DNA from 4 places in the Paenibacillus sp. FSL H8-0175 genome. Region 4 is predicted to be linked to each of the others. Evidence: riboswitches for the same ligand, from Rfam matches in the RefSeq annotation. Region 4 holds a riboswitch; each other region holds the start of a gene.
The links. Region 4 has a riboswitch for cyclic di-AMP ahead of MHH46_RS00190 (3D domain-containing protein). Riboswitches for the same ligand answer to the same signal wherever they lie in the genome.
Positions count from the first base shown of each region.

Region 1 (3,111 bases), 1.2 Mb from region 4:
AGTTCCGTACACCAAGCGAGCGCATAATTCCCTCATCTGTAGCATCTGCTACTACCGTATGCGTCAGCTGATCGCTCATTTCCTCCACGCGTTCTTCATGGTGGTCAATGCCGAGCACCTCGTAGCCCATTTCCATCAGCTCAAGCGCCAGGCTTGAACCGAAGCGACCTAAGCCGATTACTACAAATTGCTGTGCTTTCATTTCTAATTAACTCCTATCCAATAATTATTTTACCTTCCGGATACTTATACAGTGGTTTACCCTGTTTGGGACCGAGTGCATACGCTAAGGTTAGTGGACCTAGCCGACCTGCAAACATCGTCAGACAGAGTAGAATCTTACCGATCGCTGACAGTTCCGGAGTTAGCCCCATAGTCAGTCCTACCGTAGCAAAGGCGGAGGTCGTCTCAAACAAGATTGCCAAGAAATTACTGTCTTCAGTTGTGGAGAGTATCATCGACACAGAGGCGATTAACAACAAAGCCAGCAGCGTGATCGTTAATGCCTTGTAGATGCGCTCTTGAGCCAGCCGATAACGGAACAACACAACATCTTCCCGTCCACGCAGCATAGCAATTACAGCACCAATCATCATCGTAAAGGTTGTTGTCTTAATCCCCCCGCCCGTTGAGCCCGGAGAAGCACCAATAAACATAAGAATCACTATAAAAAATTGTGTAGCCTGCCGAAGTCCAGCAATATCTACTGTGTTCGCGCCAGCCGTACGGGGAGACACGGATTGAAAGAAGGCCGATAATATTTTACCGCCGAAATTCAGTGAACCCAGGGTACGAGTGTTAGTAAACTCAAATATAAAAATAACCAAAGCTCCGATCAGAATCAGCCCTGTGCTGGTGGACAAGACAACTTTACTATGTAGAGACAGCCTGCGGGTTACCCGAAACTCCACCAGATCTGACATTACAATAAAACCAATCCCGCCGGAGACAATCAGAAACATCACAATAATATTCACAAGCGGATCATATACATAATCAGTTAAACTGCGAAAATCCCCAAAAATATCGAACCCCGCATTATTAAACATAGACACCGCATGAAATATGCCATAATAAATCGCTTTTCCCAACGGCATATCAAAAGCCCAGCGAATAGACAGCAGCACAGCGGCACAGCCTTCTATGACAAGAGAATATATGAGGACTCTCCGGATCAGTCGCACAATTCCTTCCATAGAGCCTTGATTCATGGCTTCCTGTAGGATTAGCCTGTCCCGCAAAGATATTTTACGCTTTAACACCAGTGAAAATAGAGTGGCCATGGTCATAAAACCTAAGCCGCCGATCTGGATCAGGATCATAATTACGGTTTTCCCAAAAATGGTGAACGAAGTTCCGGTATCCAGCACAACAAGCCCTGTAACACAGGTTGCCGACGTTGAAGTAAATAATGCATCAATAAATTCCACGGAATTCCCGCTTGTGCTTGAGATGGGCAGCATAAGCAGCAAGGCCCCTATCAGAATGATCGATGCAAAACCAAGCACCAGTATCTGCGGCGGCGAGAGCTTCAGAAACTTAAATTCAGAAATCCTGCGAAACTGTGAAGCCACTTTGCTCACCTTCTTATCAAAAATTCCAACAAAAAAAGCACTGGAAAACCAATGCTGACTTGGTTCCTGCAGTAAATTAGCCTACGAGGTTAGCTGTCGGATTCGGACTGTGCAGGCTGCCCTATTCGTTCCCAGAACGAAATTCACCCCTGATGAAAGTGCCATTTATCGTGTACACTCCACTTTTCATCACTTCTTATGGTTCCCCCGTTTTCACCAGAAATTCGGCTACTATACAATTGCATACAAATTATATACGTTATTTAGTGAATTCACAAAGACACAATTAATGCTCATTCACATGAAAAAATGCGGTTTAAAGAGACTGCATCAAAAGGAGTGCCTTTTCTCATCACTTTTCCGTGTTTTCCCTGCAATTACACCGATTCTCATCATTCGTGCAGAAATGAACACGATAAAATTCATGGTATAAATTCACATGACTATTCTATACTATCTCTATTACCCATAAAAAGAACATATAATGTTTTTTGTAACCAACCAGGCACTAATACTATAATGGAACATAACATTGTCAGTACATAACAAGGAGGCGTTACATGAATCCCGTCGGCCAGCCCTTACAGCAACGTGCCCTCTCCAAGAGGCTCATCATCTCGGGCATTATCGGTCTTATTCTATTTATTATGTTTCAGATTTCCCCTTCACTGCTTAGTAGCCCTACAGGTGAAGATACCACCGTCATTAGCAAGGCAGAAGCCCGTGACCAAGCCATATTATTCGCAGAACAAAAGCTCAACTACACCGAAGCACCAAACGATCAATGGAATGTACTTTACCAGACGGACTCTTCCTTTTATGGTTATATGTCTCGCGAGAAGCTTGTGGAGGACTACACCAAGAAAAAATTGGATCAAAAATATCCTTTTGATGTCTTTCGGGCAACGCTTACTCCTTCAGCGGAGCAAGAACCGCAAATCATCGTTGACCTCAATATGTATACCGGTAAGATTGTCGCTTTCTCAAAGGCTGCAAAAGTTGTCTCCGAAGAGGGGTCAGGCATCGCTTCCGTTGGTGCAAAAGAGGACAAGGGAGCTGACCTCACTCTAGCGCAGAAGGAGAATCTTGCTCGTCCTTGGCTTCAGGAATGGGAAGTAAATCCTGCCAAGCTACAAATTGAATCGAATACAGGAAGCCATGGGCTAGTGTATACGGATAGTACTGTTCAGGTCGGCGAATCCTTATTGCACTATTATTTTGATTTCAGTGGAGAGCAGGTATCCAGCTTTAATGCCGGATTCACTGCACCGGCTTGGCATACCTCCTACGTACAAGGACAGACCTCTTTAGCGGAAAAGCTAACATTATTCGGTTACGGTATACCCACACTGATTTTAGGAATTCTGGCACTCGTCTACAGTATTCTTAGAAGAGAGCATACTTCCTTTAAACGTGGAGTATTCCTAAGCTCAGCCTATTTTGTAATCATGATGATCAGCACCTATAATATGCTGCCTGAATCAACGGGCGAAGGGCTAGAAGCACAGATTACCTCTGTCATTATGTTTATCATTTA
Region 1 is NZ_CP150299.1:5,989,644-5,992,754, forward strand. It holds gene MHH46_RS26510 (TrkA family potassium uptake protein) at 1-202, opposite strand, end outside; gene MHH46_RS26515 (TrkH family potassium uptake protein) at 216-1,574, opposite strand; cyclic di-AMP (ydaO/yuaA leader) riboswitch at 1,639-1,814, opposite strand; gene MHH46_RS26520 (CPBP family intramembrane glutamic endopeptidase) at 2,135-3,111, shown strand, end outside.
Region 1: another riboswitch for cyclic di-AMP. It lies ahead of MHH46_RS26515 (TrkH family potassium uptake protein); the one in region 4 lies ahead of MHH46_RS00190 (3D domain-containing protein).

Region 2 (3,111 bases), 2.5 Mb from region 4:
ACTATTTTAGCCGCCGCTTTCGGCAAAAAACCGGAGTTACACCCGGACAATATGCACATCAGAAAGGTCGTAAGCTTACCGTCAAGGATTGGACGGGTCATGAGGTGGAGATTCCAGAGCGAGCGAAACGTATTGTCTATCATGGCGAAACACTTGGCGACCTTCTCGCGTTAGGCGTAAAGCCTATCGGTGGAGATGAAGCGTTCGCCCGGAACAGCGTCTATAAACATCGGCTTAAGAAGCTCGCCAACGTCGGGTTTCCACTGGACCCGCAGTTGACCGCTTCCCTAAACCCAGATTTGATCATTTTGGCAAATAGTGATGAAAGAGCCTACAGAGCAGTTTCTGGTATCGCTCCGACACTCACCTTTGATTCATTTGCATCTCTCGACAAACGAATGCGGACACTAGGCAGTTGGCTAGGTAAACAGCGCGAAGCCGAAGCATGGCTGGAGTCATTCACAATCAAAAACGCTGCCATGTGGCAGCAGCTTTACACGACAACCCTCCAAGTTGGAGAAACCGCCTCTGCTTTGGTCTATGATCATGGAGATCATCTGTATGCTATGGGAATGTCCGGATTCTCCACTGCGCTTTATGCCCCATGTGGTTTACAACCGACCGAAGAGATCCAGGCCATATTGGACGAAGAGTTAGGGTTCGCCGAAGTTGATCCAACACGACTGCCTGCCTACGCCGGAGATCATATCTTCATGCTCATTCCGGAACGCAAAGACTCGCGAGCTGCGATGGAACGATTACTAGACAGTTCACTTTGGAACAATCTCCCGGCAGTACGTCAGGGACATGTTTATCTGCTCGACGGAAGCAAATGGAACTCTAGTGATGCGTTAACCCGGGAGAAGCTGCTAACGCTGTTGCCTAAACTACTCGGCGGAAGTAGCGCTAACAATTGAAAGTGAATCTAGGATTCTCTTTTGACTTATCAAAACTTGATAGGGTATACTTTATCTACGCTTAATTTCCAACTTTTACAGTTGAAAAGCGGGGGAACCAGTTAATTGGGGCGAATCATTGAGCATTAGAATGTAGGGTACCATCTTACCCGAGTCCGTCAGCTAACCTCGTCAGCAGTGGATGGGTCTGCTTTCCATGTTATTTACATAACCAGAGACCCTTGCTAAGGGTCTCTTTTCGTGCTTTTTTGGACCCTGCTGGCAGTAGATTGGCCTTTGACACTAAGGCTCCCTCATTTTTCTCACACTACGAGACAAAGGAGAGATGTACGTGCAAAAGGTAAAGTACTTCACGGATATTAACAAAATAGCTATGTTGTCTGAGCTGGAAAAAGAGAATCTGAAAGAAATTACGGACAAATTTGTTTTTCGTGTAAATGACTACTATCTGTCTTTAATTAACTGGGATGATCCAAATGATCCCATCCGTAAGCTGGTTATTCCTAACGAAGGTGAACTGCTGGAGTATGGGCGCTGGGACGCCTCCGATGAGGACACGAATTATGTGGTACCTGGTTGTCAGCACAAGTATAGAACCACTGCACTACTGATTGTATCCGAGGTCTGCGGGGCTTATTGCCGCTACTGTTTCCGTAAGCGTCTTTTCCGAAATGACGTGAAAGAGGCGATGGCTGATGTCTCTCCGGGCTTGGAGTATATCGCAAATAATCCGGAGATTAACAACGTACTTCTTACGGGCGGGGACAGTTTAATTCTCTCCACACCGAAGCTAAGATCCATTATTGAAAATCTAAGAAGCATTGAGCATGTTAAGATCATTAGACTGGGTTCCAAAATTCCCGTATTTAATCCGATGCGGATCTCTGAAGACGAAGAACTGCTGGAGCTGATTCGTACTTACTCTACCGAAGACAAACGAATCTATGTTATGGCGCACATCAATCATCCTCGTGAAATCACACCTGAAGCCAAAAAAGCATTTAAAGCTCTCCACAACGCAGGGGCAATTGTCGTAAATCAGACCCCCATCCTCAAAGGCATCAACGATGATCCCGTTATTTTAGGGGAACTACTGGACCGGCTTTCATGGGCTGGCGTTACACCCTACTACTTCTTTGTGAACCGGCCCGTAGCCGGAAACCGGGATTTCGTATTACCGCTCGAGCAAGTCTATCAAATTGTAGAAGAAGCCAAAGCCAGAACCTCAGGACTTGGCAAAAGAGTACGCTTATCCATGAGCCACACCTCAGGAAAAATAGAAATTCTCGCCATTGATAACGGAAAAGCCTATCTCAAATACCATCAATCCAGAGATCAGGAATACGGAAAGTTTATGATTCTAGATTGTCCAAAGGACGCCGAATGGTTCGATGACCTGCCTGGGAATGAGCAATATTGGACCCCACCTGTGAAAAAAAACGATGCTATTATTTCTGTTAATGATTTATCAGGCGAGCCTGCGGATTTAATCTGTAAATAGATTAATCAACTCTGTCAGACTCTGTCATAGGATATTTCTTCATCACCAACAACAAAACTCCTCCCGCCCAAAATTAGCCCGAAAAAATCTATGATATAATCACGCTGTAACACGAAATGGACTAATGGGTGGGAATGCACACATGAAATTGGAACGATTGATTTCTATGATCTATAAACTATTGAACCACGAAGTTTTATCTGCCTCCAAGCTGGCTGAAGAGTTTCAGGTTTCCCAGCGAACAATCTATAGGGATATCGATGTGATTTGTGCCGCTGGCATCCCGGTCGTATCGTATCAGGGTACTAAAGGTGGATATGGCATCATGGACGGATATAAAATGGATAAAAGCCTGCTCCGTTCGTATGATGTCACTTCTCTGATTACTGTACTTAACAGTCTTTCTTCCGTGTTTGAAGATGAGCATACGCAAGGAACCATTGAACGGCTGCAAACGATTGGAACGGAGCCACAGACCTCTAGTCTCGCGGTGGATCTTGAAACCCGGCGTACGGATCCTGACGCACTTCCTCTTTTACGTGCGGCTATTGCGGAACGAAATGTTGTCCGTTTTGATTACATCAGTGTAAAAAATGAACGTACAACCCGTGAAATGGAACCAGTAAAGCTTCATTTTAAATATAGCAACTGGTACATCTATGGTTATTGCCGGGCTCGGCAGGACTATCGGGA
Region 2 is NZ_CP150299.1:2,561,906-2,565,016, reverse strand. It holds gene MHH46_RS10990 (AraC family transcriptional regulator) at 1-917, shown strand, start outside; cyclic di-AMP (ydaO/yuaA leader) riboswitch at 966-1,107, shown strand; gene MHH46_RS10985 (KamA family radical SAM protein) at 1,243-2,418, shown strand; gene MHH46_RS10980 (YafY family protein) at 2,561-3,111, shown strand, end outside.
Region 2: another riboswitch for cyclic di-AMP. It lies ahead of MHH46_RS10985 (KamA family radical SAM protein); the one in region 4 lies ahead of MHH46_RS00190 (3D domain-containing protein).

Region 3 (3,111 bases), 1.1 Mb from region 4:
TTATTGGCATCGGCAAGAGCCGGATGGGATTATGATGGGTTTGCTGCGAGAGCTGGATTGGTCAGACTATGTGGAAGAGCAGCAAGCGGCTGCTACGATTCTCACTATTCCTGCTATGACTGTAATGGAAGCTGCTCAGTATATTAAAAGTAAGCTAGGCATCTCTTATGTACGCGCTGCTGGTGACCTGTCTCTGTCCTGCAAACGCGTAGGGATATTAGTAGGTTACAGAGGAGGTGGGATGATGGCTATTCCGCTTTTTAATGATCACAATCTTGATTTAATTATCGCTGGAGAGGGACCAGAGTGGGAGACTCCGGAATATGTGCGGGATGCAGGGCACCAAGGCAGATCTAAAGCGCTCATCATGTTGGGTCATGCGGAGAGTGAAGCGCCGGGGATGAAATATTTAGCTGAAATCTTAGCAGACAAATATCCCATGCTTCCTACCCGGTTCATTGCTGAACAACCCATCTATCAGATGGTTTAATCTGGGAAAATTAAGAGTACGGAATAAATAAACATATTATGGAGAAAATGAAGGGAAACAGGTCACTGAGAAAGGAGTGTTTCAATGGAAATTCCTTTGGAGGCTGATGAAGTATTAAGTCGGATCAAAAAGCTGCAAAGCGACGGAAGCTCAATCAGTAAAAAACAAGTAAAGCAAAGCGACCCAGAGCTTATGAGAAGTGCGCTGTTCTTTTTTCCAAGCTGGGAGCATGCATTGAAAAACGCCGATCTTTTGTAGCCATAGTATTGTAAAAGGAAGCTAAGTGGACAGGGGGAGATCTCTGATTCTGCTTAGCTTTTTTCTTTTTTATGAAATCATTCGTGCTGTTCATGTGAAATAATATTAACAAGCTTGCCAAACGGATCGGGGACATAGAAACGACGAACACCCCAAGGTACAGAAACTGGCCCAATATTGGTATTGAAGATTGTCGTTTCTTATTAAATAGGAAAGTACTGGTGAATCACCCCCTTTTTCGCTTGCTTCAGAGCTGTTTTTCTAAAGAAAACGAGTAAACAAGAGCAAAAGAAAGAGAAAATGAAGAGTATGCTTAATATGAAATGAAAAGCATTGCTTTCAACATTATTTTGACCAGAGCCCTCCTTTACAAGAAAACCTTACAAGAGTATGATTCATCTCAGAACTGAGAATTATCTTAAATTTACAATTACATAAGCAATCCGCTTAATTTCCGTTTCTGGAAAGCGGGGGAACCAACAACTGGCAGCCGATGTGAGAGTCGGCACTGGTTATGGGGTGAATCCTGTTCCGGGTGCATAATATGCATCCCTGCAGGTAGGGCAACTCTCACTGCCCGAATCCGACAGCTAACCTCGTAAGCGTATGGAGAGAGGATGAATGGCGTGTTTAGTGATGAATAGCCACAGAGAATCCCTCTGTGGTTTTTTGCTGCGTTTTTAAGCAGATATAGTCGTAGAATTTATTATGAAAGAGGTGTTACCTTTGCCTATCGCTAAACTGAACGGAACTTCGCTCTATTATGAAATCAATGGAACTGGCACTCCGGTTGTGTTTATCCATGGACATGGATTAACACACAGTATGTTCAAACCACAGCTGGAGTATTTTTCCGATAAATATAAAGTGATTTTGTGCGATTTACGGGGGAATGGCAAGTCTGGTAAACTGCTGGAGGCCCCACATGAGATTATTGAGACGCAATGTCTGGATCTGATTATGCTGTTGAATGACCTAGGTATCCGTGAAGCAGTTTTTGTAGGAATCGCCTATGGTGGCTTAGTCGTTCAGCATATTGCCAAACAATATCCTGAGCGTGTAAAAGCAATTGTGGTCGCGGATAGCTTTTGTAGGACTCACGGATCAACAATAGTAGGGAAAATACAAACTATGGCAGCATATTGCAGTTTACTAATGTATTATCTCCCAAGCGAGCTGGTGTTGCCTTCGATTCGGATGATGTACCGAGAGCGCTGGAGTCTGGCCTACAATGAGATTAGAAGAGGACTGCTGGACAAACGCCCCCGGGAGTTATATCGGCAAAGGCTGGCTACGAGCCATGTTGATTACACCAGATGTTTAAAGGCTTTTAAACGTCCTGCATTATGTATTGTGGGGGACTTTAATGAATTTGGAGTGAATTGTATGAAGGAAATGGTGTCTCAGCTGCCGCAGGCGCAGTTGGCGATTATTCCGAACGCATTAGATCCAAGTAATCTGTGCCAGCCGGAGCAATTCAATGCGATTCTTCAGCGTTTCTTAGAGAAGCAGCAGGGCAGTCAGCAGATTAGCTGATCTATAGGGAGACCTTCACAAGCGAAGCGTTTAAGTGAGAAAATAGGCGTCCCATAGCCAGGGCGGAATGAGCTGGCTATGGGTCGTCTTTCTGGGAAGAACTTTAGGGGAATTCTCCCTAAAATGAAGGAGATTATGGCTCCTAGAACGTAGATTAGGGAAATCCTCCCTAATAATAGGATGTTTTTAGCCATAAATGGGTATTTGCATGAATTTTTAGGGAGGAATTCCCTAAAAACCTCATTTTAAAGCGATTATCGATGAACATTAGGGAGGATTTCCCTAATATAATGGACATCCAATTAAAGGCTGGCTTATCCGTAGTGAAATCTACGAATGAGCCAGCCTTTGGTTATTTTACTAACCGATGGATGTTGAACATTTACAAGCATATTGTACCTAGAACGCTACTTAATGTCCCTACCCTACCACAGCACCAAATATAGCTCACCCGACGTGGGAAAGAACTGTAGGCCCTAAGTAGTGAAGGTAAGTGTATAGAAGGAGGCGTAGTAAGCAACGCATCTGCTACTCTTGCATTTTGTACAATGCGATCTACTCGTGTAAGATTAAGATAATTCATACTAAAGGAGCTGAGTCATGATGTCTCAAGCTGAAACTATAAAACTGACTTCATTATCTTCAAAAGGGGGCTGCGGCTGCAAAATCGGTCCCGCCGATCTCATGCAGGTTATTCGTAGTCTGCCACCAACTGTTCCTAACCCGGATCTACTTGTAGGTCTTGATACTAGTGATGATGCAGGGGTGTATCGTTTAAGTGATGAATTAGCGTTAGTGCAAACTGTTGATTTTTTCACGCCGATCGT
Region 3 is NZ_CP150299.1:6,117,249-6,120,359, reverse strand. It holds gene MHH46_RS27115 (Nif3-like dinuclear metal center hexameric protein) at 1-490, shown strand, start outside; gene MHH46_RS27110 (hypothetical protein) at 575-748, shown strand; partial or broken gene MHH46_RS27105 (glyoxalase) at 826-936, opposite strand; cyclic di-AMP (ydaO/yuaA leader) riboswitch at 1,183-1,369, shown strand; gene MHH46_RS27100 (alpha/beta fold hydrolase) at 1,457-2,284, shown strand; gene selD (selenide, water dikinase SelD) at 2,888-3,111, shown strand, end outside.
Region 3: another riboswitch for cyclic di-AMP. It lies ahead of MHH46_RS27100 (alpha/beta fold hydrolase); the one in region 4 lies ahead of MHH46_RS00190 (3D domain-containing protein).

Region 4 (3,111 bases):
ATGGACCCTTGAAGAAGATGAGTTATTAAGCGACTTGTGTACCCGTTTTATTCATCGTAAACTGTATAAATATGTAGAGATCGAGAATTTGGATACAGATATGATTACGGAAATCCGCAGCAGTTTTGCGGGAGCGGGACTTAACCCAGAATATGACTTAGAGATTGATTATCCGACAGATTTGCCTTATGATGTGTTCCGTCCAGGAGCAGCCTTCGACAATAATCAAATTTTACTGCTTGATCGGAATGAGCAATTGCGGGAAATTTCAGAGGTATCGGATATTGTGCGCTCAATAAGCGGGATTCATCGTGGCAGATATCACCTATATTTCCCACAGGATAAGCTGAAAAAAGCCCTTACACGGTTGCCCTCTTCTGTAGCAGAGATTTTTGCAAAATAATACAAATATTTATGGAACTATTGATAAAAACAACAAGGAGTGAGCTTTAAAATGTATCTGTTCGACACTCATACACATTTAGATGCGCCTCAATTCGACGAGGATCGCGAGGAAGTTATAGCTCGTGCAGTAGAGGCCGGAGTTAGCAAGATGATCAATATAGGATTTAATCGGGAAACGATCCCTTCAACGATGAAGCTGGCTGAATCTTATGATTATATTTATGCAGCGGTGGGCTGGCATCCACAGGATGCGATTGATATGAAAGAGGGGGACCTCGATTGGATCGCCTCTCTTTGCAGCCATGAGAAAGTGGTGGCCATCGGAGAGATTGGGTTGGATTATTATTGGGATACCTCTCCCAAGGATGTGCAGCAGGAGGTCTTCCGCAAACAAATTGGACTAGCCCGTGAACTAAAAATGCCAATCTGCATACATGACCGTGATGCCCATGAAGATGTCGTACGGATTTTACGGGAGGAAAAAGCAAATGAAATTGGTGGCGTAATGCATTCTTTCTCAGGCAGCTGGGAAACCGCAAAAATGTGTCTAGATCTAGGATTTCATTTGTCATTTGGAGGACCGATCACGTTCAAAAATGCCAGAGTGCCTAAAGAGGTGCTTGCACAGACGCCATTGGACCGATTATTGATCGAAACAGACGCTCCATATTTGACTCCACACCCCTTCCGAGGCAAGCGAAATGAGAGTGCTCATGTGAAGTTAGTAGCAGAGGCTGCGGCTGAAATTAAAGGGTTAACATGGGAAGAATTGGCTAAAATTACGTATGCGAACGCACTGGAACGATTTGGGATTGTCTGAAAACAGGAGTAAAACGGGTGAAAAATAGAGAATGGCCGATATATTAAACTTTTTTAATATAAAAACGGCTGATTATTACAATATTTTAACCATATATTTGCGTAAACGTGGTTGAATCGTCCTTTACAACATGCATCAAAACAGGATATCATCTTTTCAGTGATGTGAGCTGTTGTTATTGTGACAGCCATTGATTCATGGATCGTCTCGCTGAGTCTCCGTATGGAGAACGGGGGAACCAATATTGAACTGCCGCATGCCTGTATCTTGAATACGACTAGGAATTGCCGCAGAACAATATTTGATTTCTTCACGTGGTCTTTGGGGTGAATTTAAGGGCAACCGCCGTGAGCGGGTGACCTGAAATAGGGCGTCTCTCTTTCGTCCGAACCCGACAGCTAACCCCGTAAGCGCAAGTAAGAGAGGCAACCTCGTGCACAAACATTCCCGCGTATTCTGACATCGGAGAAGCCACGAAAGAGTCCTCAAGAGAACTCTTTTTAGGCTTCTTTATTTTTGAATAAACTGAATGTTGCCCGCATACTGTTATATAACAGGTGTGGGAGTAGCTGTGCCGAGCAGGCGATCCATGAGCAGGAGACGCTAAGTTAATACGTGCGTATCCTGTGACAATCTCAAATAGTTTCGTCAAAGAAATTCAGTCCTCATGATATACAAATTGACGACGAGGCTATGTAAGGAGGATGGAGAGAATGGGCTTATTCCAACCAGAGGTATCCCATGATTCGCAGTCATCCAGCAGGTCTTTCGCATTACGGTGGGAGCAAGTAAATACTCGCGTACTTTTACTTGCAGGTGTGATTTCAATCGCAATCGCGCTGTTAATTCTGCTGTACGTACACGGTCAAAGTAATAAACAATTAGTTTTAGTAATAGACGGGCAAACACAGACACTTGAAACGCGAGAAGCACTTCTTGGTGATGTGTTGGAGAAAGAGCAAATTTCGCTGCAGCCGCATGATGAATTATCTTTAGGTCTGAGTGATGAAATAAAAGACGGTGACCGTGTCGTTATCAATCGTGCGCAGAAATTTAGCCTTACTGCGGACGGAGCAACAAAAACGTTATATACGACCGAAGACACTATCGGTCAAGCGATTGACAAACTGGGTATCAACCTAGAAGGCTATGACAAGATTTTTCCTTCGTTAGACACCACCATCTCTGCTGACATGGAGATTAAGATCGTTCGTATCAACAAGCAAACGGTACAGCGAACAACTAACTTACCTTTCCGTGTTATTAAGACAGCAGATCCCTCCCTTACTGTGGGAACAGTTAGAGTGGCACAGGCAGGCAAACCAGGCGTCATGGTTCAGCATATTGAAAAGATCTATCAAGACGGAGAACTGGCCTCTATGCGCATGATCGGCAAGGAAGTACAAACGGTAACAAAAGATAAGATCATTGCCGTTGGTACTAAAGCACTTCCTAAGCCTACTGTAGTTGCTAAAGCTACAACAACTTCCAAATCAAGCACTACCTCCAAAACGACTAAAGTTAGCGCTAAGACTAAGAACGTCACAAGCAAGGCTGGCGTAGACTTTGAGTACAAGAAGATGATTAAGAACGTCTCCATGACAGCTTATTCGTCAGAAGAGCCAGGGATAGGTACTAAAACTGCCTCCGGAACACGCGTAACGGAAGGTCGTACAATTGCAGTAGATCCGAATGTAATTCCTATTGGCTGGTGGGTTTATATCGATGGGCTTGGATTCCGCCGTGCAGAGGATACTGGCGGTGCCATTAAAGGCAATAAAGTGGATGTCTATTATGATTCCCTGAGCCATGCTCGTAATTTCGGCCGTAAATCACGTACCGTTTATGTGATTGGACCTGTGAAACCAGAGCTTAACTAGAACTGA
Region 4 is NZ_CP150299.1:40,611-43,721, forward strand. It holds gene MHH46_RS00180 (HD domain-containing protein) at 1-403, shown strand, start outside; gene MHH46_RS00185 (TatD family hydrolase) at 455-1,225, shown strand; cyclic di-AMP (ydaO/yuaA leader) riboswitch at 1,424-1,653, shown strand; gene MHH46_RS00190 (3D domain-containing protein) at 1,939-3,105, shown strand.